DNA from 3 places in the Tardiphaga sp. GW822-FHT04G09 genome. Region 3 is predicted to be linked to each of the others. Evidence: predicted binding sites of a transcription regulator. Region 3 holds the regulator's gene; each other region holds the start of a gene.
What was found. The regulator PhoB, encoded in region 3, activates phosphate uptake and scavenging genes when phosphate is short. The targets are predictions, from matches to a motif close to TGTCATNNANCTGTCAT.

Region 1 (7,290 bases), on a different contig from region 3:
GCCTGAATGCAAATCGGAGCGACATTCCGCCACGCGTGGAAGCTTGCAGCGAATGTGTTAGTTTACCACATACCCTTTGGGTCAGACGTCGAACGCAGATGACATCGATTTTTTATGAAATCGAATTTAGTGTCAGGGGCGTAGATATCTGGGATACAATTCGAACCGGCGACGCGAACCCTTTGCGATCAGCCGGACAACATCGAGGTTTCGACCATGTCGGATCTAGACCGTAACTATGCTTCCCCCTTCGGCCGGGTCGGCGCGCGCGATGCCGCTGCCGTGGACGCCGGACTGCGCTCCTACATGCTGCGCATCTACAACTACATGTCGATCGGTCTGGCCATCACCGGCCTGGCTGCTCTTGGTGTATACATGGCAGCCGTGACCACGGACCCCTCGGGCGCCGCGGCCCGGATCGGTAGCTCCTACCTGACACCGTTCGGCTACGCGATGTTCGTGAGCCCCCTGAAGTGGGTGTTCATCCTGGCGCCGCTGGTCATGGTGTTCGCCATCTCGTTCGGCATCAACCGGCTGAAGCCGGCCACCGCGCAGTTGCTGTTCTGGGCTTTCTCGGCTCTGATGGGCATCTCGCTGTCGTCGATCTTCCTGGTGTACACGCACACCTCGATCGTGCGGGTGTTCTTCATCACCGCAGCCTCGTTCGGTGCGCTGAGCCTCTATGGCTACACCACCAAGCGTGACATGACGGGCATGGGCTCGTTCCTGCTGATGGGCCTGTTCGGCATCATCATCGCGAGCCTCGTGAATGTCTTCGTGGCGTCGTCGATGCTGCAGTTCATCGTGTCGGTTGTCGGCGTGCTGATCTTCGCCGGCCTCACCGCCTACGATACCCAGCGCCTGAAGAACGACTACATCTACGGTTACGCCTCGCAGGGCGGCGATATTGCCGAGCGCGCGGCGATCACCGGCGCCCTGTCGCTCTACCTGAACTTCATCAACCTGTTCACGCTGCTGCTGCAGCTGCTCGGACAGCGCGAATAAGCCTCGGAACATAGAGGAGATCTTAGCCCCGGCCGAAAGGTCGGGGCTTTTCTTTTGGACGGAGCAAAAATAGTCTTCGTGCCATGTCCGATATCGAAATCAGGCCCGCCACGGCGGCAGATCTGCCCGCAATCACTGCGATCTATGACGAAGCGGTGCAATTCGGCACGGCCACCTTCGAACTGCTCTCGCCAGATCTGGCCGAGATGACGCGCCGTTTCGAGGCGCTGATCGACGGTGGCTATCCCTATCTGGTGGCTGCACAGGAGAACCAGATCGTCGGCTATGCCTATGCCAGCGCGCATCGCCCACGACCGGCCTATCGCTTCACCGTCGAGAATTCGATCTATCTCGATCCGAAAGCCCAGCGGCGGGGCATTGGCGGCAAGCTACTGGCGCGGCTGATTGCCGAATGCGAGAGCCGCGGCTATCGCCAGATGGTCGCCGTGATCGGCGACAGCGCCAATGCCGGCTCCATCGCGGTTCACCGCAATGCCGGCTTCCAGATGATCGGAGTGCATCCCGACGTCGGCTTCAAATTCGACCGCTGGCTCGACACCGTCTCGATGCAGCTTGCGCTGGGCGACGGAGCCCGCACGCTACCTTGACGATTCGCGAATCGATTTAGACCACCGCCAGCTTGCGGTCGATCACCAGCAGCACGCGGTCGAGTTCGTGCCCCCGGCGCAGAATCAGGCCACCAGCTGAAATCACGCTGTACATGCCCTGCTTGCGCGCCAATCGCGGATCTTTCTCGATGCGGTATAGCGGCACTTCCGACGAGCGGCGAAACACCGAGAACACCGCGCGGTCGCGCAGGAAGTCGATGGCGTAATCGCGCCACTCGCCGTCAGAGACCATACGGCCATACAGGTTGAGGATGCGGCTGAGCTCAAGGCGATTGAAGCTGACGACGGGCGCGGCGGCGGCAGGGCCCGTCGCCGCGCGATTCTCGCTGGGGTCGGTATCTCCCGGAATCACAGTCATGCGGCGCCTCCTGTCACATCCCCGACATGATCGCGCTGACCGCAGTCCTCTGCAAGGGCCGATCCGCGAGCTTGATGGTAGAAATTTGCCGTCACGGGAACGTCAGTCGAATCTTATTGCCGCCAAACTTTGGCCCATCGGGCGCCCTTCTGGATTGCGACAAGAAGCTACTGCGTCGGGTCCGGTTCTTCCGGTCTCGGATTCCTCAGCCCCCAGCCCCCCGCGGTCGTTGGGATCGGACCCTGCGCAGGAAGTTAATCCCCACTGGGCCAACGCAAGTTGGTCCTTTTCTTTTTGGTGGATGCACTCTGTTATTTCCGGGGCGCGGTGTGGTCAGCAAGGGCGACGAAAGCGCGAACCCGGCCAATCGTCTGGAGCCCGACACGTCTGATGCCGTCCTGCGCCAAGCGGGACTATGGTGCGATGCCGATTCTATTACTTCGAGATTCCGGGGTAGCGCGCAGCCGTCGCTGCGTTCACCCTTGGACACTCCAGTAGGAGCGTCGGGGAATGACGAGATCGTTGATGACGAGAGATTACAACTACTGCAGCGACGTATAGGCTGCGCCGCGCATCGCGCCGGGCTTGTCGCGCGTGCCGTCCTGCACATAGACGACGGCAGCATCGACGCCATCCCTGGAGATGTTCTCCAGCGGCAGCGTCCAGTTGGCGGCGTTGCCCGTCCAGTCGCCGACCTTCAGCCAGTTTCGAACGACGTTGTAATAGGTTAGTTGCTTGCCGCGATTCTCGCCGCGACCGATCGTGATCGGCACGGCTTTCGACACCGAGCAAATCCAGACTTCGCCATGCGCCGTATCCGACGCAGTGGTCGATGCGGCAACAGACACGTTGACGTGTTTGCCCGAGACCGACATCGACACCGGCACCGTCATCACGGTGCCTCTCTTGGTTTCGCTGATCGCGCCCTGGATACGATCGACATCGCTGCCGATCACCTGAGTGGCGCCGTTGACGACGACTTGTGGCGTGTAGACGTCGCGATCGCCGCGCATCTGCGAATAGGCTTTTTGACGCGCACTGAAACGCGAGTCGGCCAGTGTGTCCTTCCAGCCCAAGTAGTCCCAGTAATCGATCGGCATACTCAATGCGATCACGGACGGGTCCTTGGAAAGGTCACCGATGATCTTGTCTGCGGGCGGGCAGGACGAGCAACCTTGCGAGGTAAACAGCTCCAGCACAGCCCGGGGCTGGGCCAGCGCGCTACCGCTTGCTGCAATGGCAGCGCACACGCCAAGTGCGCCGGTCCACTGCGATATGCCGCCAAAGGGTTTCATGAGGTTTTGCCACGCTCGAGGTGGGACACATAACAGGCGGTGTCGCACATTGGTGTCGCTAACACATTCATGCCCTCAAACACCAGAAGGCGGCCTTTCATAGGCCGCCTTCTGTTCACTAGCCACTCACTTCGCAGTGAGGCACTACGTCACACCCACGTGCGGGCGTCAGGCTGCGAGTTGACGCAGCACGTAATGCAGAATGCCGCCGTTGCGGTAGTATTCGAGTTCGTCGAGCGTATCGATGCGGCAGAGCAGGGTTTCCTTGTGCAGCGAGCCGTCGGCCGACACGATTTCAGCGGTGAGCTGCTGGCGGGGCTTCAGGTCGCCCTGGAGGCCACGGATGGTGACCTTCTCATCGCCCTTGAGACCCAGCTTCTTCCACGACGAACCGTTCTCGAAGGTCAGTGGCAGAATGCCCATGCCGACGAGGTTGGAGCGATGGATGCGCTCGAAGCTCTCGGTAATCACGGCGCGAACGCCGAGGAGACGCGTGCCCTTGGCTGCCCAGTCGCGCGACGAACCGTTGCCGTATTCGGCGCCGCCGAACACGACCAGCGGCACCTGCTCGGCCTGGTACTTCATCGCGGCGTCGTAGATCGACATCGACTCGCCGTCGGGCCAGTGCTTGGTCATGCCGCCTTCCGGGACGTTGCCGTCGGCGCCCTGCATCATGAAGTTCTTGATGCGGATGTTGGCGAAGGTGCCGCGCATCATGACTTCGTGGTTGCCACGGCGCGTGCCGTACTGGTTGAAGTCGGCCGGGCGCACCTGGTGCTCCGACAGATACTTGCCAGCGGGTGAGGTCAGCTTGATCGAGCCGGCCGGCGAGATGTGGTCGGTGGTGATCTTGTCGCCGAACAGCGCGAGAATCCGTGCATCGACGACATCGACGATCGGTTCCGGCTGCTGCTTCATGCCTTCAAAATAGGGTGGGTTCTGCACATAGGTCGAACCCATGTTCCACTTGTAGGTCTCGCTCTCGACCGTCTTGATCTTGCGCCAGTTGGTGTCGCCCTTGAACACGTCGGCATACTTCTTCTTGAAGATCGTCGAGGTGACGTATTTCTTGATGAAGGCGTTCACTTCCTTCGTGGTGGGCCAGATGTCCTTCAGATAGACCGGCTTTCCGTCCTTGCCTTCGCCGATAGGCTCGACCGCGAGGTTCCTGGTCACGGTGCCCGCGAGCGCATGGGCAACGACCAGCGGCGGTGAGGCGAGATAGTTCGCCTGGACGTCCGGCGAAACGCGGCCTTCGAAGTTGCGGTTACCCGACAGCACGGCGGCGCCGATGATGCCGTTGTCGTTGATCGACTTCGAGATCTCGGGCGGCAGTGGGCCGGAATTGCCGATGCAGGTGGTGCAGCCGAATCCGACCAGGTTGAATCCGACCTTGTCGAGGTCGAGCTGCAGGCCCGAATTTGCGAGATACTCGGCGACGACCTGGGAGCCGGGAGCCAGCGAGGTCTTCACCCACGGCTTGGCCTTGAGGCCCTTGGCGACCGCGTTACGCGCCAGCAGGCCGGCGGCGATCAGCACCGAGGGATTCGAAGTGTTGGTGCAGGAGGTGATGGCGGCGATGACCACGTCGCCATGGCCAAGATCGAAGTTCTTGCCTTCAACTGCGAAGCGACCCGAGGTGTCGCCGGTCTTCTTGTATTCGCTGGTCATGGCAGCAGCGAAGCCATCGGCGATCGCGGGCAGTGCGACGCGGCCTTCCGGACGCTTTGGGCCGGCCATCGACGGCACGACGTCGCCGAGGTCGAGGGTCAGGGTCTCGGTGAACACCGGATCGGGCGACTTGGCTGTGCGATAGAGGCCCTGCGCCTTGGCATAGGCGGACACGAGCGCGACGCGCGGGGTCTTGCGGCCGGTGGTCTTGAGGAAGTCGATGGTTTCGGAATCGACCGGGAAGAAGCCGCAGGTCGCGCCGTATTCCGGAGCCATGTTGGCGATGGTCGCCTTGTCGGCAACCGACAGATAATCGAGGCCGGGGCCGTAGAATTCGACGAACTTGCCGACCACGCCCTGCTTGCGCAGCATCTGGGTGACGGTGAGCACGAGGTCAGTGGCGGTGACGCCTTCCTTCAGCGCGCCCTTCAGCTTGAAGCCGACCACGTCGGGCAGCAGCATCGACTGCGGCTGGCCGAGCATCGCGGCTTCCGCCTCGATACCGCCGACGCCCCAGCCGAGTACGGCGAGACCGTTGACCATCGTAGTGTGCGAATCGGTACCGACCAGCGTGTCAGGGTATGCGACTTCGAAGGTGCCGGTCTTCCTGCCGACCGTCATCTTCTGCTTCTTGGTCCAGACGGTCTGGGCGAGATATTCGAGATTGACCTGGTGGCAGATACCAGTGCCGGGCGGCACGACGGAGAAGTTCGAGAAGGCGCTCTGGCCCCACTTCAGGAATTCGTAGCGTTCCTTGTTCTGCTTGTACTCTTCGGCAACGTTCTTGCCGAACGCCTTGTTGTCACCGAAGAAGTTCACGATCACCGAGTGATCGATGACCAGATCGACCGGGACCAGCGGGTTGATCTTCTTGGGGTCGCCTTTCAGCGCCTGCATCGCGTTGCGCATCGCCGCAAGATCGACCACCGCTGGGACGCCGGTGAAGTCCTGCATCAGCACGCGGGCCGGGCGGAACGAGATTTCATGCTCAAGCTTGCGCTTCTTCAGCCACTTCGAGAAGGCGAGGATGTCGTCTTTCTTGACGCTACGACCGTCTTCATTGCGCAGCAGGTTTTCGAGCAGCACCTTCATGGAGTAAGGCAGCTTCGAAATGCCCTTTAGACCGTTTTTTTCGGCTAGCGGCAGGCTGTAGTAAACATACGTCTTGGCGCCAACCTTGAGGGTCTTCTGGCATTTGAAACTGTCGAGCGAGGTCATGTGAAGGGGTCCCAATTCAGTTAACGGATACCCGGTAGGAGGTATCAAAACACCGTGGGCGAGGAGGCCGGTTTGCTTGAGGCGCCGATTGTGTGCTGCATCAAGTTCCGGCTTATAGAATCTTTCTAGAGACGCCGCCACACCGACAATCGTTTGCAGCCCTGCGAAATAGTGCAACAACGCGGCGGCGACTTCTGAACCAAATCAGATGGTCATGGAAGGGTTAAGATGCGGCTCTCGGGGCGCAATTTGAGATGCCTGCGGGGTGGCCGCGAAGTCTTCGCCGGACTGGACTTCGATGCCGCGGCAGGCGAGGCCGTGGCGGTCGTTGGCCCCAACGGGGCAGGCAAAACCTCATTGCTGCGGTTGATAGCCGATCTGCTGGTGCCGGCTGCGGGCATCATCACCCTTGAGGGCGGCGACAGCGAAATGACCCTCGCCGAACAAGCCCATTATCTGGGTCACCGCGACGCCATGAAGCCGGCTTTAACGGTGACGGAGAACCTGACCTTCTGGGCGGAATTTCTCGGTGGTACGCCGACCGATCCCGCCGCGTGTATTGCAGCGGTGGGTCTCTCTCATGCCGCAGCGCTGCCTGCGGGGTTCCTGTCGGCTGGCCAGCGCCGCCGGCTGTCGATTGCGCGATTGCTGACCGTCCGCCGGCCGATCTGGCTGCTCGACGAACCGACTGCAGCGCTTGATCTCGCCAGCCAGCGTGTGTTTGCAGGGCTGATGGCCGATCATTTGGCCACTGGTGGCTTGATCATCGCCGCGACCCACGGCCCGCTCGGCATCCCCGCGCGGGAACTGCGCATCGGGGGCGAGGCGTGAGCGCTCTCGGCGCGTTGATTCGCCGCGACATTCGCATTGCCGTCCGCGTCGGCGGCGGGGCGCTGATCGGCGTACTGTTTTTCCTCACGGTTGTGGTGCTGATGCCGTTCGCGCTGGGCCCCGATCTGGCGCTGCTGGCGCGGTTGGGGCCGGCAATCTTGTGGCTCGGGGCGCTGCTGGCCAGCCTGCTCACCCTCGATCGGCTGTTCACCGCCGATCATGACGATGGCTCGCTGGATCTCATCCTGATGAGCCGGACGCCGCTGGAACTGGCCTGCGCCGC
Region 2 (7,290 bases), on a different contig from region 3:
TGGCGAAGGCCCGGCCGCACGTTCGGTGAAGATCGAGCTGTCGAAATTCACACTCGTCGGTGCGACGACGCGCGCAGGCCTGCTGACAAATCCGCTGCGTGATCGCTTCGGCATTCCATTGCGGCTGAATTTCTACACCATCGACGAACTGGAAAAGATCGTCACCCGCGGCGCACGCGTGTTGCAGATCGGCATGACGCCGGAAGGGGCCAACGAGATCGCCCGCCGTGCCCGCGGCACGCCGCGTATCGCCGGGCGGCTGTTGCGCCGTGTGCGCGATTTCGCCTCCGCTGCGGACGCTGCCGCAATCGATCGCAAGATCGCGGATCATGCCCTGAGCGCGCTCGAAGTGGACAGTGCCGGCCTCGACGCCATGGATCGCCGCTATCTCACCACCATTGCCATGAATTACGGCGGCGGCCCGGTCGGCGTCGAGACCATGGCGGCTGCGCTCTCCGAGCCGCGGGATGCCATCGAAGACATCATCGAGCCCTATCTGATCCAGTGCGGCTATCTGCAGCGCACCCCGCGCGGGCGATTGCTCACCTCGCATGCATTCAAGCATCTCGGATTGAGTGAGCCAACGCGCGATGCGAGCCAGATCGGACTGTTTGGATCCAGCGACGAGGAGTGATCTGCGATGACTGACAAGATCATCGGCGTGGTAGCCGCGCTGATCCGTGACGATGTTGGACGCATGCTGGTGGTACGCAAACGTGGCACTGAGGCGTTCATGCAGCCGGGTGGCAAGCGCGATGCCGGCGAAGACGATCTAGCCGCGTTGGAGCGCGAGATCAGCGAAGAGCTGGGATGCCGAATGGTGCCGGGTTCTGCCCAAGCGCTCGGGCAGTTCAACAGCGTTGCCGCCAATGAGCCGGGCTGGCAGGTGCAGGCCAGCGTTTACGCGGTGAAGGTGGATGGCGCGATCGCGCCCCAGGCCGAGATCGCCGAAACGCTCTGGATTGATCCGGCCGCGCCTGAGGCGGTTATCCTTGCGCCATTGACGCGCGATCACCTCTTGCCACTCGCCTCTCACGGTTTCCCGCAATGACGGTTTCGGCGACCTCCCATCTCGACGGCACTATTGCCGACGGCATTCACCGCATGCAGGTGCGTGTCTATTACGAAGACACCGATTTCTCCGGCATCGTCTATCATGCCAATTATCTGCGTTTCATGGAGCGCGGGCGGACCAATTATCTGCGATTGCTCGGCGCCGACCAGCATGCGCTGTTCGCCGAAGCTGAGAGTGAGGCGCCGGGCTTCGCTTTCGTGGTGCGGGCGATGCAGCTCGATTTTCTCAAGCCGTCGCGCATGGACGATCTGCTCGACGTGCTGACCCGGCCGCTGGATGTGAAAGGCGCCTCGATCACGCTGCATCAGGAAGTCCGCCGCGGCGATGAGTTGCTGTTGGAAGCCAAGGTGAAGGTGGCCTTCGTGTCCGGTGGCCGCGCCAAACCGATTCCCAGGGCGTTGCGCATCGCCATGAAGGCCGATCAGATTTAGCAATCGCCCGATAGGCGAAACGGCGTCGACTCTGCGCAAGGTCCGGCTACACTCCCGGCACATCGCAAAGCCGAGGGTCCCATGTCGCGTCCACCGTTTCCGCCCTTCACCCGAGAGACCGCCGCCCAGAAGGCCCGCATGGCCGAAGACGCCTGGAATTCGCGCGATCCGGTGAAAGTGTCGCTCGCCTATACCGAGGATAGCGTCTGGCGCAATCGCGGCGAGTTCTTTCAGGGACGCCCGGCGATTGTCGAATTCCTCACCCGTAAATGGGCGAAAGAGCACGAATACCGGCTGATCAAGGATTTGTGGGCGTTCGACGGCAATCACATTGCCGTGCGCTTCCAGTATGAATGGCACGACGACGCCGGCAACTGGCATCGCTCCTATGGCAACGAGCAATGGGAGTTCGACGAGGCCGGTCTGATGCGTCGCCGCGAGGCGAGCATCAACGATGTGGCCATTGCCGAGAAGGATCGCCGCTTCCTGTGGCCGGCGCCGGGGCCGCGCCCCGCGGATGTGCCGGGTCTCGGCACCGACCCGTTCTGATCTCGTTCGGCAGGATTAGAGCGAGCCGCTATCGACCACGAATTCGACGCGCTCGGCGACGAAGCGTGAATGCGTGGCGCTCAGCGGCGTGCCGTCCGCATCCACGTCGATGGAATCGACGATCAGAATCGGACGCCCCAGCGCGACGCCAAGCCGTGTCGCATCAGTCGCATCGATGATTCCCGCGGTGACTTTCGTTGAGGCTCGGCGATAGTCCTTGATACCGTAATGCGCCAGCGCCTTGGTCATCGAGCGCACGCGCTCATAGATCTTGCCGAAATCCGGGAAGCGCTCGGCAGACAGCCAGTTGGTACCGATACAGATCGGTGTCTTGTCGGCGAGGCGTAGCGCCTCGATGCGGATCAACCGTGCACCGGTCTTGAGGCCAAGCTGCCGCGCCAGTTCACGTGTCGCGACGTCATCCCAGGCTCCGATCAGTTGCGCCTGTGGCTCGCGGCCGCCGGCGCCAGCGATTTCCGAGAAGCGCGTACGCGAGCGTAAGGGGTAGGCGAGTTTCGGCGCTTCCACATAAGTGCCGCTGCCGCGCTCGGCGCGCACGAGGCCGCGCTCGGCCAGCGTCGCCAGCGCGCGACGTACTGTATGTCGATTGACGCGGTAAAGCTCCGCCAGCTCCGTCTCGCCGGGCAATTTGTCGCCGGCCGGATAACGCCCGTCGGCGATGCCGCGCTCGATGCCGTCGGCAACGTGCCGCCAAAGTGCGACGCCTGTGGGCTTTTCCTGAATGGTCACAAAAGTCGGTCCCGGAATGATGTCGACCACGCATTAGCGAAAAATCGTGCCGCTGTCACGAAACGGTCATTGCCCCGGCCTATAAAGTTGTCTAGTAAATCATACAACTCGTTGCGGATCGCGGTGACCATGAGCACAGTTCCCTCGAATGACCAGCAGGCCCGGCGCCGTGAGGCGATGGGGGTGCTGGGGCACTCGCAGACGGCGGATATTGCCGGATATCTCGATGCGCTGGCCGTTCCGGCCCATGAACAATTGCGCCAGCCCGAAAATGGCCTGGTGATGCTGCGCGGCCGGATTGGCGGCGATGGCGCGCCGTTCAATCTCGGCGAGGCGACCGTGTCGCGCGCCGCCGTGCGGCTATCCAGCGGCGAGGTCGGTTTCGGCTACACGCTGGGCCGGGATAGCACGAAGGCACACCTGATCGCGCTGTGCGATGCGCTGATCCAGACCAGTGAATTTTCAGAAGCTGTCGAGACCAGGGTGCTGACGCCGCTGCGTGCGCGCGTCGTCGCCGCCGTCAGGCGCAAGGCCGCGGAGACGGCGGCAACCAAAGTCGATTTCTACACGCTCGTGCGCGGGGAGGGCTAATCATGACGACAGTTGCGGAAATGCCGGCCGGTTTCGCGGACAAGGTCCTTGCAGCGCAATCGACCTTCCGTTCGGTGATGGACGCGATGGCGCGTCCCGGCACCGTGCAGCGGATCCAGGCTGTTTCCGGCGTGCCTGCGCCAATGATGCGCGGGGCTGCGGCCATCGCGCTGACGCTGTTCGATCAGGATGCGCCGGTCTGGCTCGATGCCAAGCTGGCGGCGACGACGGATGTCGCCAAGTGGATCAAGTTTCACACCAGCGCGCCGGTCATCGCCGATCCCGCGGTGTGTGTCTTCGCCGTGGTGGCTGATGCTGCCGCGCTGCCGTCCTTCGAGCACTTTGCATTCGGCTCCGGCGAATATCCGGATCGCTCCACCACCATCATTCTGCAGGTCGCGAGCCTGACCGAAGGCCCGGCCTATGAGCTGCGTGGTCCCGGCATCGACGGTGCCATCATCCTGCACGCCGCGATCGGCGTGCCGGACCTGCTGGATCGTCTTGCGCTGAATGCCTCGCTGTTTCCCCGCGGCATCGATCTAGTGCTGGTGTCCGGCGAATCCATCGTCGCGCTGCCGCGCACTACGCGCCTTGTCGCGAAAGAGGGCTGAGCATGTATGTCGCCGTCAAGGGTGGTGAACGCGCCATCGAGAATGCGCATCGTCTGCTGGCCCACGAGCGCCGGGGTGATCGCGATGTACCGGAAGTATCGCTGGCACAGATTTCCAATCAGCTCGGTCTCGCTGTCGATCGCGTCATGACCGAAGGATCGCTGTATGACCGCGAGCTCGCGGCGCTGGCCATCAAGCAGGCGCGCGGCGACATGATCGAGGCGATCTTCCTGCTGCGCGCCTTCCGCGCGACGTTGCCGCGGTTCGGCTCGAGTGAGCCCGTCGATACCTCGCAGATGCAGGTGCGCCGCCGCGTCTCCTCGACCTTCAAGGACATGCCGGGCGGCCAGGTGCTCGGTCCGACCTTCGACTATACGCATCGTCTGCTCGATCCGGTGTTGACCGGAGAATCCTCGCCCGACCAGCCGGCTATGGCCGATGCAGAGCCGGGCGTGATGCCGCGCGTCACCGATATTCTTGGCCGCGATGGTCTGATCGAAGCGTCGCCGGCGGAAGACCCCGAGAAGCCGGTCGGCGACCTCACGCGCGACGCGCTGAGCTTCCCGGCAGAGCGCGATCTGCGCCTGCAGAATCTCGCGCGGGCCGATGAAGGGTTTCTTCTGTCTCTTGGCTATTCCTCGCAGCGCGGCTATGGCCGCAACCATCCTTTCGCCGGCGAAATCCGCCTCGGCGAGGTCGAGGTTGAATTCTTGGCCGAGGATGTCGGCTTCGCGGTGCCGCTCGGGTCGATCACGCTGACCGAGTGTCAGATGGTCAACCAGTTCAAGGGCTCGGATACCGAGGCGCCCTGCTTCACCCGCGGCTATGGCCTCGCTTTCGGTCAGAGCGAGCGCAAGGTGATGTCGATGGCACTGGTCGACCGCACGTTGCGCGCGCGCGAACTCGGCGAGGACATCAAGGCGCCGGCGCAGGACGAGGAATTCGTCATGTCGCATTCCGACAATGTGCAGGCGACCGGTTTCGTCGAGCATCTGAAGCTGCCGCATTATGTCGACTTCCAATCCGAACTCGGCCTGCTCCGCAAGCTGCGCAAGGAATTCGCCGACGCCAACGAGACGCCAGTTGCTCTTCAGGAGGCCGCGGAATGAACGCGCCGACATATAACTTCGCCTATCTGGACGAGCAGACCAAGCGGATGATCCGCCGCGCCATTCTCAAGGCCATCGCGATCCCCGGCTATCAGGTACCGTTCGCCAGCCGCGAAATGCCGATGCCTTATGGCTGGGGCACCGGCGGCGTGCAGGTGACGGCGGCGATCCTCGGCCCCGTCGACAAGCTGAAGGTGATCGACCAGGGCTCGGATGATACGACCAACGCGATCTCGATCCGCAAGTTCTTCGAAAAGACCGCAGGCGTTGCGGTGACCACGAGCACGAGCGATGCCACGGTGATCCAGACCCGGCATCGCATTCCCGAAGCGACACTGCAGGCGCATCAGGTGCTGGTCTATCAGGTGCCGATCCCGGAGCCGCTGCGCTTCCTCGAGCCGCGCGAGACCGAAACGCGCCGCATGCATGCGCTCGGTGAATATGGGCTGATCCATGTGAAGCTCTATGAAGACATTGCGCGCTTCGGCCACATCGCAACGGCCTATGCCTATCCGGTCAAGGTCAATGCGCGCTACGTGATGGACCCGTCGCCGACGCCGAAATTCGACAATCCGAAGATGGACAACTGCGCTGCACTCCAGCTGTTCGGCGCCGGCCGCGAGAAGCGGATCTATGCGATCCCGCCTTATACGTCGGTGGTGTCGCTGGATTTCGAAGACCATCCATTCGAGCCTTACAAGCACAAGGCGTGCTGCGCGCTATGCAACGCCGAGGACAGCTATCTCGACGAGATCGTCACCGACAACATGGGCAGCCGGATGTTCGTGTGCTCCGACACCGACTACTGCGAAACGCGGCAATCACAGGGACACCGCGGCAGCGAGAATGCTGCGCCCTATGCGGAGAGCGCAAATGCTTGATGTGACGGCGAATTCAACTCACCGCGCCGCGCCCGTGCCTGCCAGCGACGAGCCGTTGCTTGTTGCGGCAAACCTGGGGAAATCTTATGGCCGTCTTGCGGCATGTCGCGACGTGTCGTTCGAACTCTATTCCGGCGAAGTGCTGGCCATTGTCGGCGAGTCCGGCTCCGGAAAATCGACGCTGCTGCAGATTCTCTCCGGCCAGTTGGCGTCGACCACCGGCAGCGTCTCTTACCGAATGCGCGATGGCGTGACCCGAGACCTCGCTACCATGGGCGAGGCCGAGCGGCGCTTCCTGTTCCGTACCGACTGGGGCTTCGTGCATCAGGATCCCGCGATGGGTCTGCGCATGGCGGTCTCGGCCGGCGCCAATGTCGGCGAGCGGTTGATGGCTGTCGGTCATAACCACTATGGCAAGATTCGTGACACCGCGATGTCCTGGCTCGAGCGCGTCGAGATTTCGCCTGAGCGTATCGACGATGCGCCGCGGACCTATTCCGGCGGCATGCGGCAGCGGCTGCAGATTGCGCGCAATCTCGTCACTGAACCGCGGCTCGTCTTCATGGACGAACCGACTGGTGGCCTGGACGTGTCGGTGCAGGCACGCTTGCTGGATATGATGCGCACGCTGGTCAGCGAGTTAGGTCTCTCGGCCATCGTCGTGACGCATGATCTCGCGGTAGCGCGATTGCTGTCGCATCGTGTGATGGTGATGCAGGGCGGGCGTGTGATCGAGACGGGCCTGACCGATCAGGTGCTCGACGATCCCCGCGAGCCCTATACGCAACTGCTCGTTTCCTCGATCCTGCCGGCGTGAGGTCAATATGATTCCCATGATCGATATCCGCAACGCCGAGAAGACCTTCATCATGCATTTGCAGGACGACATCCGCCTCCCTGTCGTGCGCAACGTCTCGTTTCACGTAGCACCTGGCGAATGTGTGGTGCTGTCTGGCCCATCGGGTGCGGGCAAATCCTCGATCCTGAAGATGATTTTCGGCAATTACCGTTGCGATGGCGGCACCATCGGTGTGCGTCACAACGGCGACATCGTCGATATCGCGACCGCGGAGCCACGGCAGGTGCTGAATGTGCGTCGCGACACAATCGGTTATGTCAGCCAGTTCCTGCGCGCGGTGCCGCGCGTCGCGGCGATCGACGTTGTCGCCGAGCCGTTGCTCGCTGCTGGTGTGACGCGCGAGGAAGCGCAGGCGCGCGCGGGCGTGTTGCTCCGTCGCCTCAATATCCCCGAGCGGCTGTGGAGGCTGCCGCCCTCGACCTTTTCCGGCGGCG
Region 3 (7,290 bases):
CCGGAACGGAAGACGGCGCGCGAATGGGGGCGTCGGGCTCAAGATTTGGATCTGATGGGGTCATGACGCTCTATTTGGGGTCGGAGGGCCGCAAGTGAAAGGTGCAGGGAACCGGGAAATATCTGCTCGTCATGGCCGCGCCTGTCCCAGCCATCCACGCCTTTGCAAGGTACCAAGACGGGGATGCCCGGCACAGGGCCGGGCATGACGGAGGTCTTGGGCGATAAAGTCGATACGCCTCACGCCACCGCGCGCAGGCACCAGGCCAGAATGCCCTTCTGCGCATGCAGACGGTTTTCGGCCTCGTCGAACACCACCGATTGCGGTCCGTCGATCACCTCGTCGGTGACTTCGTCGCCGCGATGGGCGGGCAGGCAATGCATGAACAGTGCATCGGGTTTGGCCAGCGACATCAGGCGCGCATTGACCTGATAGGGTTTCAGCAGGTTGTGGCGGGTCTCGCCGTCCTTGTCGCCCATCGACACCCAGGTGTCGGTGACGACGCAGTCGACGCCCTTCACCATCGCATCGGGATCATCGCTGAAGGTGATCGGCGCACCGGTCGCCTTGACCCAGTCCTTGAACGGCTTCTTCGGCGACAGTTGCGGCGGCGTCGCGATGTTGAGCTTGAACTGGAAGCGCTCGGCCGCATGGGCCCAGGACATCAGCACGTTGTTGTCGTCGCCGGTCCAGGCCACGGTGCGTCCCTTGATCGGGCCGCGATGCTCCTCATAGGTCATCACATCCGCCATCACCTGGCAGGGATGCGAGAAACGCGTCAGGCCGTTGATGACCGGCACCGTCGCATTTTCCGCGAGTTCCATCAGCGAGTCATGATTGAGAATGCGGATCATGATGATGTCGACAAAGCGCGACAGCACGCGCGCGGTATCGGCAATGGTCTCGCCGCGACCGAGCTGCATTTCTGCGCCGGTGAGCATCACGACCTCGCCGCCGAGCTGGCGCATGCCGACCTCGAACGACACACGGGTGCGCGTCGAGGGCTTCTCGAAGATCATCGCCAGCGTCTTGTTCTTGAGCGGACGATCGGGCTCGGCATTGGAGCCGTCCCGGCCCTTCAGCCTCGCCTTCATGGCGGCGGCTGCATTCATGATGTTGCGCAACTCACTGGCCGGTACGGCCGTGAGATCGAGGAAATGCCGCGGTGACGTACTCATCACGCGGCTCCCTGCGTCTTTGCAGATGTCCTGGCGGATGAGCCGAGCGCCACGCATGCCTGTTCCAGCCGCTGCACGGCCTGCTCGATCTCGGACTCGCTGACGATCAGCGGCGGCAGGAAGCGCACCACGTTGTCGCCGGCGCCGACGGTCAGCAGCTTGGCATCGCGCAATGCGGCCACGAGATCGCCCGCCGGCACCACCGCCTTGAGGCCGATCAGCAGACCTTCGCCGCGCACTTCGCTGAGCACGTCCGGATGGCTGTCGACGACGCCCGCGAGTTTCTGTTTCAGCAGCAGCGACATCTTCTTCACATGGTCGAAGAAGCCGGGCTTCAGCATGATATCGAGCACGGAATTCGCCGCGGCCACCGCCAGGGGATTGCCGCCAAAGGTCGAACCATGGGAGCCGGGCGCCATGCCTTCGGCCGCTTCCGCCGTGACAAGGCACGCGCCGATCGGGAAACCGCCGCCGAGCGCTTTTGCGAGCGACATGACATCCGGCGTCACACCGATACGCTGATAGGCGAAGAGTTCGCCGGTACGGCCCATGCCGGTCTGCACTTCGTCGAAGATCAGCAGGATGCCGTTCTTGTCGCAGAGCTCGCGCAGCGCGCCGAAGAACGCGTTGCTCGGCGCACGCACGCCGCCCTCGCCCTGCAGCGGTTCGATAAGAATGCCGGCGGTGTTCGGACCGATCGCCTTCTTCACCGCTTCGATATCGCCAAGCGGCAACTGGTCGAAGCCGTCGAGCGGCGCACCATAGCCTTCGAGATATTTGGCGGCGCCGGTCGCAGCCAGCGTGCCGAGCGTCCGGCCATGAAACGCGCCTTCAAAGGTGATGATGCGGGTGCGCTCGGGATGGCCCTTGGAGAAATGATAGTGCCGGGTCACCTTGATCGCGCATTCCATCGCTTCCGCGCCCGAATTGGCGAAGAACACGAAGTCGGCAAAGCTCTGTTCGCACAGCCGGGCGGCGAGGCGCTCACCGTCCGGGCTCTTGAACAGGTTCGACATGTGCCAGAGCTTGGTGGCCTGCTCCTGCAGCGCGGCAACCATATGCGGATGGGCATGACCGAGGGCGTTGACAGCAACGCCGCTGGTAAAATCGAGATAGCGCTCGCCATCGGTTCCAATCAGCCAGGCGCCTTCACCGCGCTCGAAAGCGACATCCGCACGCGCGAAAACAGGCAGCAAGTGAGCCTGAGAGAGGGGCGAGGACGTTGCGTTGTTGGTCATAACCGATCCGATCGAAAAGACTGCGTCCGCGTCGATGACAACTGTGCGAAATCGAACAACGGACCCTAGAAACGAAACGTGCCGCCCTTCTCGGGCGGCACGTGGGCATTATTCTAGGTGTGCTGCGAGGACTGTCAACCGCGCACTGCGGCTTTCGAGTCACACGGAGTCGCAGAAAAAGCCGATTTCGCTGCTTTGTTTGCAGAAGCATGTGGACGCGGCATGCCCGACTCTTGCGCGTGAGTCACGGCATATTGTAGCTTTTGCCTCGTCGGATACGACATCTCGTGCGGCGGTAGATCCTTTTGACACATCCAGTGCGGCGTAAAAGCCGGACGCGAAATTCGCGCCCGGTGAGCGCTAAAGGATTCTGACCGCAGGGATTTTTGAAGTCTCAACTCGCAGCGCTGCCCGGTCAGGCTGGCGCTCACGAAGGGAAAATGGCGATGACGGTAATGACATGGACCGACGATCGCGTCGAACAGTTGAAGAAACTCTGGGAAGGCGGCCTCTCCGCCAGCCAGATCGCTGCGGAACTCGGTAACGTGACCCGCAACGCCGTCATCGGCAAGGTTCACCGCCTCGGCCTGTCCGGCCGCGCCAAGAGCCCCTCCTCGGCAGCTCCGCGGCAGCGCAAGGCGCGCCCGGCACAGCAGATGGTGCGCGTCGCCCGCCCGATGGCCCGCGGCAACACGGCATTGGCCCATAATTACGAAGTCGAGGCCGAGCCCGACCCGATCGCCTATGACAATATCGTGCCGATCAGCCAGCGCCTGTCACTGGTCGAACTCAACGAAGCCACGTGCCATTGGCCGATCGGCGATCCGTCGAGCCCCGAATTCTACTTCTGCGGCGGCAAGGCGCTGGCCGGCGCTCCCTATTGCGCACATCACTCGCGCATCGCCTATCAGCCGGCCAGCGACCGCCGTCGCGCGGTGCCGAAGCCGACGCGCTGAACTGGACGTATCAAGCCAAATGCCCGGCAGCGATGCCGGGCATTTTTCGTTTGGCACTTGCTTGCCTCGCCTAGCGAAGCCTCGCTTCGCCGGGCGGGGAGACGTCGGTCTCCGCATGCGAAGCATGAGGGCATCGGGTGAGAGCGACGCTCCACAGACGCGTAGGATGGGTAGAGCGTAGCGAAACCCATCGCTGTCCTGCGCATGGGACGATGGGTTTCGCGAAGACGCTCTACCCATCCTACGATTCCTGCGCGTGGCGGAAACCTACTCCGCCGCCTTGTCGAAGCGGTCATCCAGTGCGTAGCCGGCACCGCGCACGGTGCGGATCGGGTCCGGCTCACCGGCGGGATTGAGCAGCTTGCGCAGGCGGCCGATATGCACGTCGACGGTGCGCTCATCGATATAGATGTCACGGCCCCAGACGCTGTCGAGCAACTGCTCGCGGCTGAATACGCGGCCCGGATGTTCCAGGAAGAACTCCAGCAGGCGATATTCGGTCGGACCGAGATCGATCGGACGGCTGGACCGCACGACGCGGCGCTTGTCGCGGTCGAGTTCGATGTCGCCGAAAGCGAGCACAGTGGCGAGACGCTCCGGCGCGGCACGCCGCAGCAGACCCTTCACACGCGCCAGGAGCTCTGGCACCGAGAATGGCTTGACGATGTAGTCGTCGGCACCGGTGGCAAGACCGCGAACACGCTCGCTCTCTTCGCCACGCGCCGTCAGCATGATGATCGGCAGTGCCTTGGTTTCGGGCCGTGCGCGCAGGCGGCGGCACAGTTCGATGCCGGACAGACCCGGCAGCATCCAGTCGAGCACCACGAGATCCGGCACACGCTCCTTCAAGCGGGTGTCGGCATCGTCGCCGCGAGCTACGGTTTCTACGTCGTAGCCCTCGGCATCGAGGTTGTAGCGCAGGAGCGTCGTGAGTGCTTCCTCGTCTTCAACCACTAAAATGCGCGCGTTCATTGCCATATTGATCAATACCCTCAGTGACGTCCGACAAGCCCTAGATCATGATCCGAGCGGAAGACCGGCTTCCCCTTTTCCGCATCATGCTTCAGGCCGTCGGCGTATTCGCGAAGTTGGTCATGTCGCCCTTCGGACGTTTGTCGACCATCTGCTGACCCTCGATCATGTAGAACACGGTTTCCGCGATATTGGTGGCGTGGTCACCGATCCGCTCGATGTTCTTGGCGCAGAACATCAGGTGGATACAGAACGAGATGTTGCGCGGATCTTCCATCATGTAAGTGAGGAGTTCGCGGAACAGCGAGGTGCAGATGGCGTCGATTTCCTCGTCGCCCTTCCACACCGTCATGGCTGCCGGCAGATCGTGCGCGGCATAGGCGTCGAGCACCGACTTGACCTGGGTGGTCACGAGGTCGGTCATGTGCTCGAGACCGCGGATCAGCTTCAGCGGGTGGAAGTCGCTGTCGAGTGCATTGACGCGCTTGCCGATGTTCTTGGAGAGATCGCCGATCCGCTCCAGATCGGTGGCGACGCGCAGCGCGCCGACGATCTCGCGCAGGTCGACAGCCATGGGCTGGCGCTTGGCGATGGTCAGCACGGCACGTTCTTCGATCGTGCGCTGCAACTGGTCGATCTCGGCATCGGCGGCGACGACGCGGGCGCCGAGTGCGACGTCCCGGCGGATCAGCGCATCGACGGATTCGACGATCTGCCGTTCAGCGAGGCCGCCCATCTCGGCAACGAGACGGGTCAGATCCTGCAGATCGTCGTCGAATGCCTTGGTGGTGTGTTCAAAAGCCATCTCTAAATCCTCCCGCGAACATGTCGCGTCAGCCGAAGCGGCCGGTGATGTAATCCTGGGTACGGCGATCGGTCGGCGACGTGAAGATCTTGTTGGTCTGATCGAACTCGATCAGTTCGCCGAGATACATGAAGGCCGTGGTATCGGAGACGCGGGCGGCTTGCTGCATATTATGGGTCACGATCGCGATCGTGTACTGATCCTTCAACTCGTCGATCAGCTCCTCGATCTTCGCGGTCGAGATGGGATCGAGCGCCGAGCACGGCTCGTCGAACAGGATCACTTCCGGCCGAACCGCGATGGTGCGCGCGATGCACAGACGCTGCTGCTGACCACCCGACAGGCTGAGGCCCGACGCGTTGAGCTTGTCCTTGACTTCGTTCCAGAGCGCACCGCCACGAAGCGCCCTCTCGACGCGGATGTCCATCTCCGACTTGGAGATCTTTTCATAGAGGCGGATACCGAAGGCGATGTTTTCGTAAATCGTCATCGGGAACGGGGTCGGCTTCTGGAATACCATGCCGACGCGGGCACGCAGCAGGTTGAGATCCAGCTTCGGATCCAGAATGTTCTGGTTATCGAGCATGAGCTGACCTTCGGCGCGCTGGCCCGGATACAGATCATACATGCGGTTGAAAATGCGCAGCAGCGTGGACTTGCCGCAGCCCGACGGGCCGATGAAGGCGGTCACGCGGTTCGCCATCAGCGTCAGATTGATCTTCTTCAGGGCATGGTGTTCGCCGTAATAGAAGTTCAGGTCGCGCACGGTGACCTTGGGACGGGTCTCGCCCTGCAGGACCGGCGGCGGCATCGAGACGGAGGGAACGCCAGACGACACAGAAAGCTCACTCATTTTGCTGTCCTCTCGGCGCCGAGAATGCGTGCGCCAATGTTAAGGGCAAGTACGGTCAAGGTGATGATCAGGGCACCGCTCCAGGCGAGCTGCTTCCAATACTCGTAGGGGCTCTGCACGAAGTTGTTGATGGTCACCGGCAGGTTGGCCATCGTCTTGGTGAGATCGAGGCTGAAGAACTGGTTGCTCAGCGCGGTGAACAGCAGCGGCGCCGTTTCACCGGCGACACGCGCCGTCGCCAGCAGCACGCCGGTGATCAGACCGGCCCGGGCTGCACGATAGGCGATCCGCTTGATGACCAGGGAGCGCGGCAGGCCGAGCGCCGAGGCCGCTTCACGCAGCGGGTTGGGTACGAGGCCGAGCATGTCTTCGGTGGTACGGACCACGACGGGGATGACGATCACGGCGAGGGCCAGCGAACCGGCGAGAGCCGAGAAGCCACCCATCGGAACCACCACCGCGCCATAGACGAACAGGCCGATGATGATGGACGGGGCCGACAGCAACACGTCGTTGATGAAGCGGATCACCGAGGTCAGCTTGTCGTGCTTGCCATATTCAGCGAGGTAGGTGCCGGCAAACAGGCCGAGCGGCGCACCGATGCCGACGCCGATCACAGTCATGATGACCGAACCGACGATGGCATTGAGCAGGCCGCCTTCCATGGAGCCGGGCGGCGGCGTGTTCTGGGTGAAGATCTGCAGGCTGATGCCGGCGAGACCGTTATAGAACAGCGTGAACAGGATCAGCGCGAGCCAGGTGACGCCGAACAGGGCGGCACCCATGCAGAGGCCGCGGACAATCGTGTCATTGCGACGGCGGGATGCGTAAATCGGGTTCATGACTTAGTTCCCCGCCTTCTTTTCAAGCCGCATCAGCATCAGACGCGCGGCTGAAAGCACCATGAAGGTGAGCACGAACAGCAGCAGGCCGAGCAGGATGAGGCCGGACTGATGCAACCCGTCGCTCTCCGCGAATTCGGAGGCGATCGCCGCCGAGATCGTGGTGCCTGGACCGAACAGCGAACCGGTGATGCGGAACGAGTTGCCGATGATGAAGGTCACCGCCATCGTCTCACCGAGTGCGCGGCCGAGCGCCAGCATGATGCCGCCGATCACACCAACGCGGGTGTAGGGGATGACGACGTTGCGAACGACTTCCCAGGTGGTGCAGCCGACGCCGTAGGCCGCTTCCTTGAGCACCGGTGGCACCGTCTTGAACACATCGACCGAGATCGAGGTGATGAAGGGCAGCACCATGATGGCCAGGATCAGCGCGGCGTTGAACA

Region 1: the regulator PhoB is predicted to act here: its motif matches at 2,004-2,020, upstream of AC1RLZ_RS09520 (DUF2794 domain-containing protein).
Region 2: the regulator PhoB is predicted to act here: its motif matches at 2,859-2,875, upstream of phnF (phosphonate metabolism transcriptional regulator PhnF).

The regions. Positions count from the first base shown of each region.
Region 1 is NZ_JBXAMO010000004.1:80,718-88,007, forward strand. Features, by position in the region: gene AC1RLZ_RS09510 (Bax inhibitor-1/YccA family protein) at 217-1,005, shown strand; gene AC1RLZ_RS09515 (GNAT family N-acetyltransferase) at 1,089-1,613, shown strand; gene AC1RLZ_RS09520 (DUF2794 domain-containing protein) at 1,630-1,992, opposite strand; gene AC1RLZ_RS09525 (DUF1223 domain-containing protein) at 2,535-3,287, opposite strand; gene acnA (aconitate hydratase AcnA) at 3,456-6,176, opposite strand; gene ccmA (heme ABC exporter ATP-binding protein CcmA) at 6,405-7,007, shown strand; gene ccmB (heme exporter protein CcmB) at 7,004-7,290, shown strand, end outside.
Region 2 is NZ_JBXAMO010000003.1:212,487-219,776, forward strand. Features, by position in the region: gene ruvB (Holliday junction branch migration DNA helicase RuvB) at 1-634, shown strand, start outside; gene AC1RLZ_RS07730 (NUDIX hydrolase) at 641-1,051, shown strand; gene ybgC (tol-pal system-associated acyl-CoA thioesterase) at 1,048-1,506, shown strand; gene AC1RLZ_RS07740 (nuclear transport factor 2 family protein) at 1,588-2,055, shown strand; gene phnF (phosphonate metabolism transcriptional regulator PhnF) at 2,071-2,805, opposite strand; gene phnG (phosphonate C-P lyase system protein PhnG) at 2,935-3,396, shown strand; gene phnH (phosphonate C-P lyase system protein PhnH) at 3,399-4,007, shown strand; gene AC1RLZ_RS07760 (carbon-phosphorus lyase complex subunit) at 4,010-5,116, shown strand; gene AC1RLZ_RS07765 (alpha-D-ribose 1-methylphosphonate 5-phosphate C-P-lyase PhnJ) at 5,113-5,997, shown strand; gene phnK (phosphonate C-P lyase system protein PhnK) at 5,990-6,814, shown strand; gene phnL (phosphonate C-P lyase system protein PhnL) at 6,822-7,290, shown strand, end outside.
Region 3 is NZ_JBXAMO010000014.1:113,264-120,553, forward strand. Features, by position in the region: gene AC1RLZ_RS21690 (Hsp33 family molecular chaperone) at 1-64, opposite strand, end outside; gene argF (ornithine carbamoyltransferase) at 240-1,178, opposite strand; gene AC1RLZ_RS21700 (aspartate aminotransferase family protein) at 1,178-2,416, opposite strand; gene AC1RLZ_RS21705 (GcrA family cell cycle regulator) at 2,863-3,372, shown strand; gene phoB (phosphate regulon transcriptional regulator PhoB) at 3,640-4,344, opposite strand; gene phoU (phosphate signaling complex protein PhoU) at 4,436-5,149, opposite strand; gene pstB (phosphate ABC transporter ATP-binding protein PstB) at 5,178-6,002, opposite strand; gene pstA (phosphate ABC transporter permease PstA) at 5,999-6,844, opposite strand; gene pstC (phosphate ABC transporter permease subunit PstC) at 6,848-7,290, opposite strand, start outside.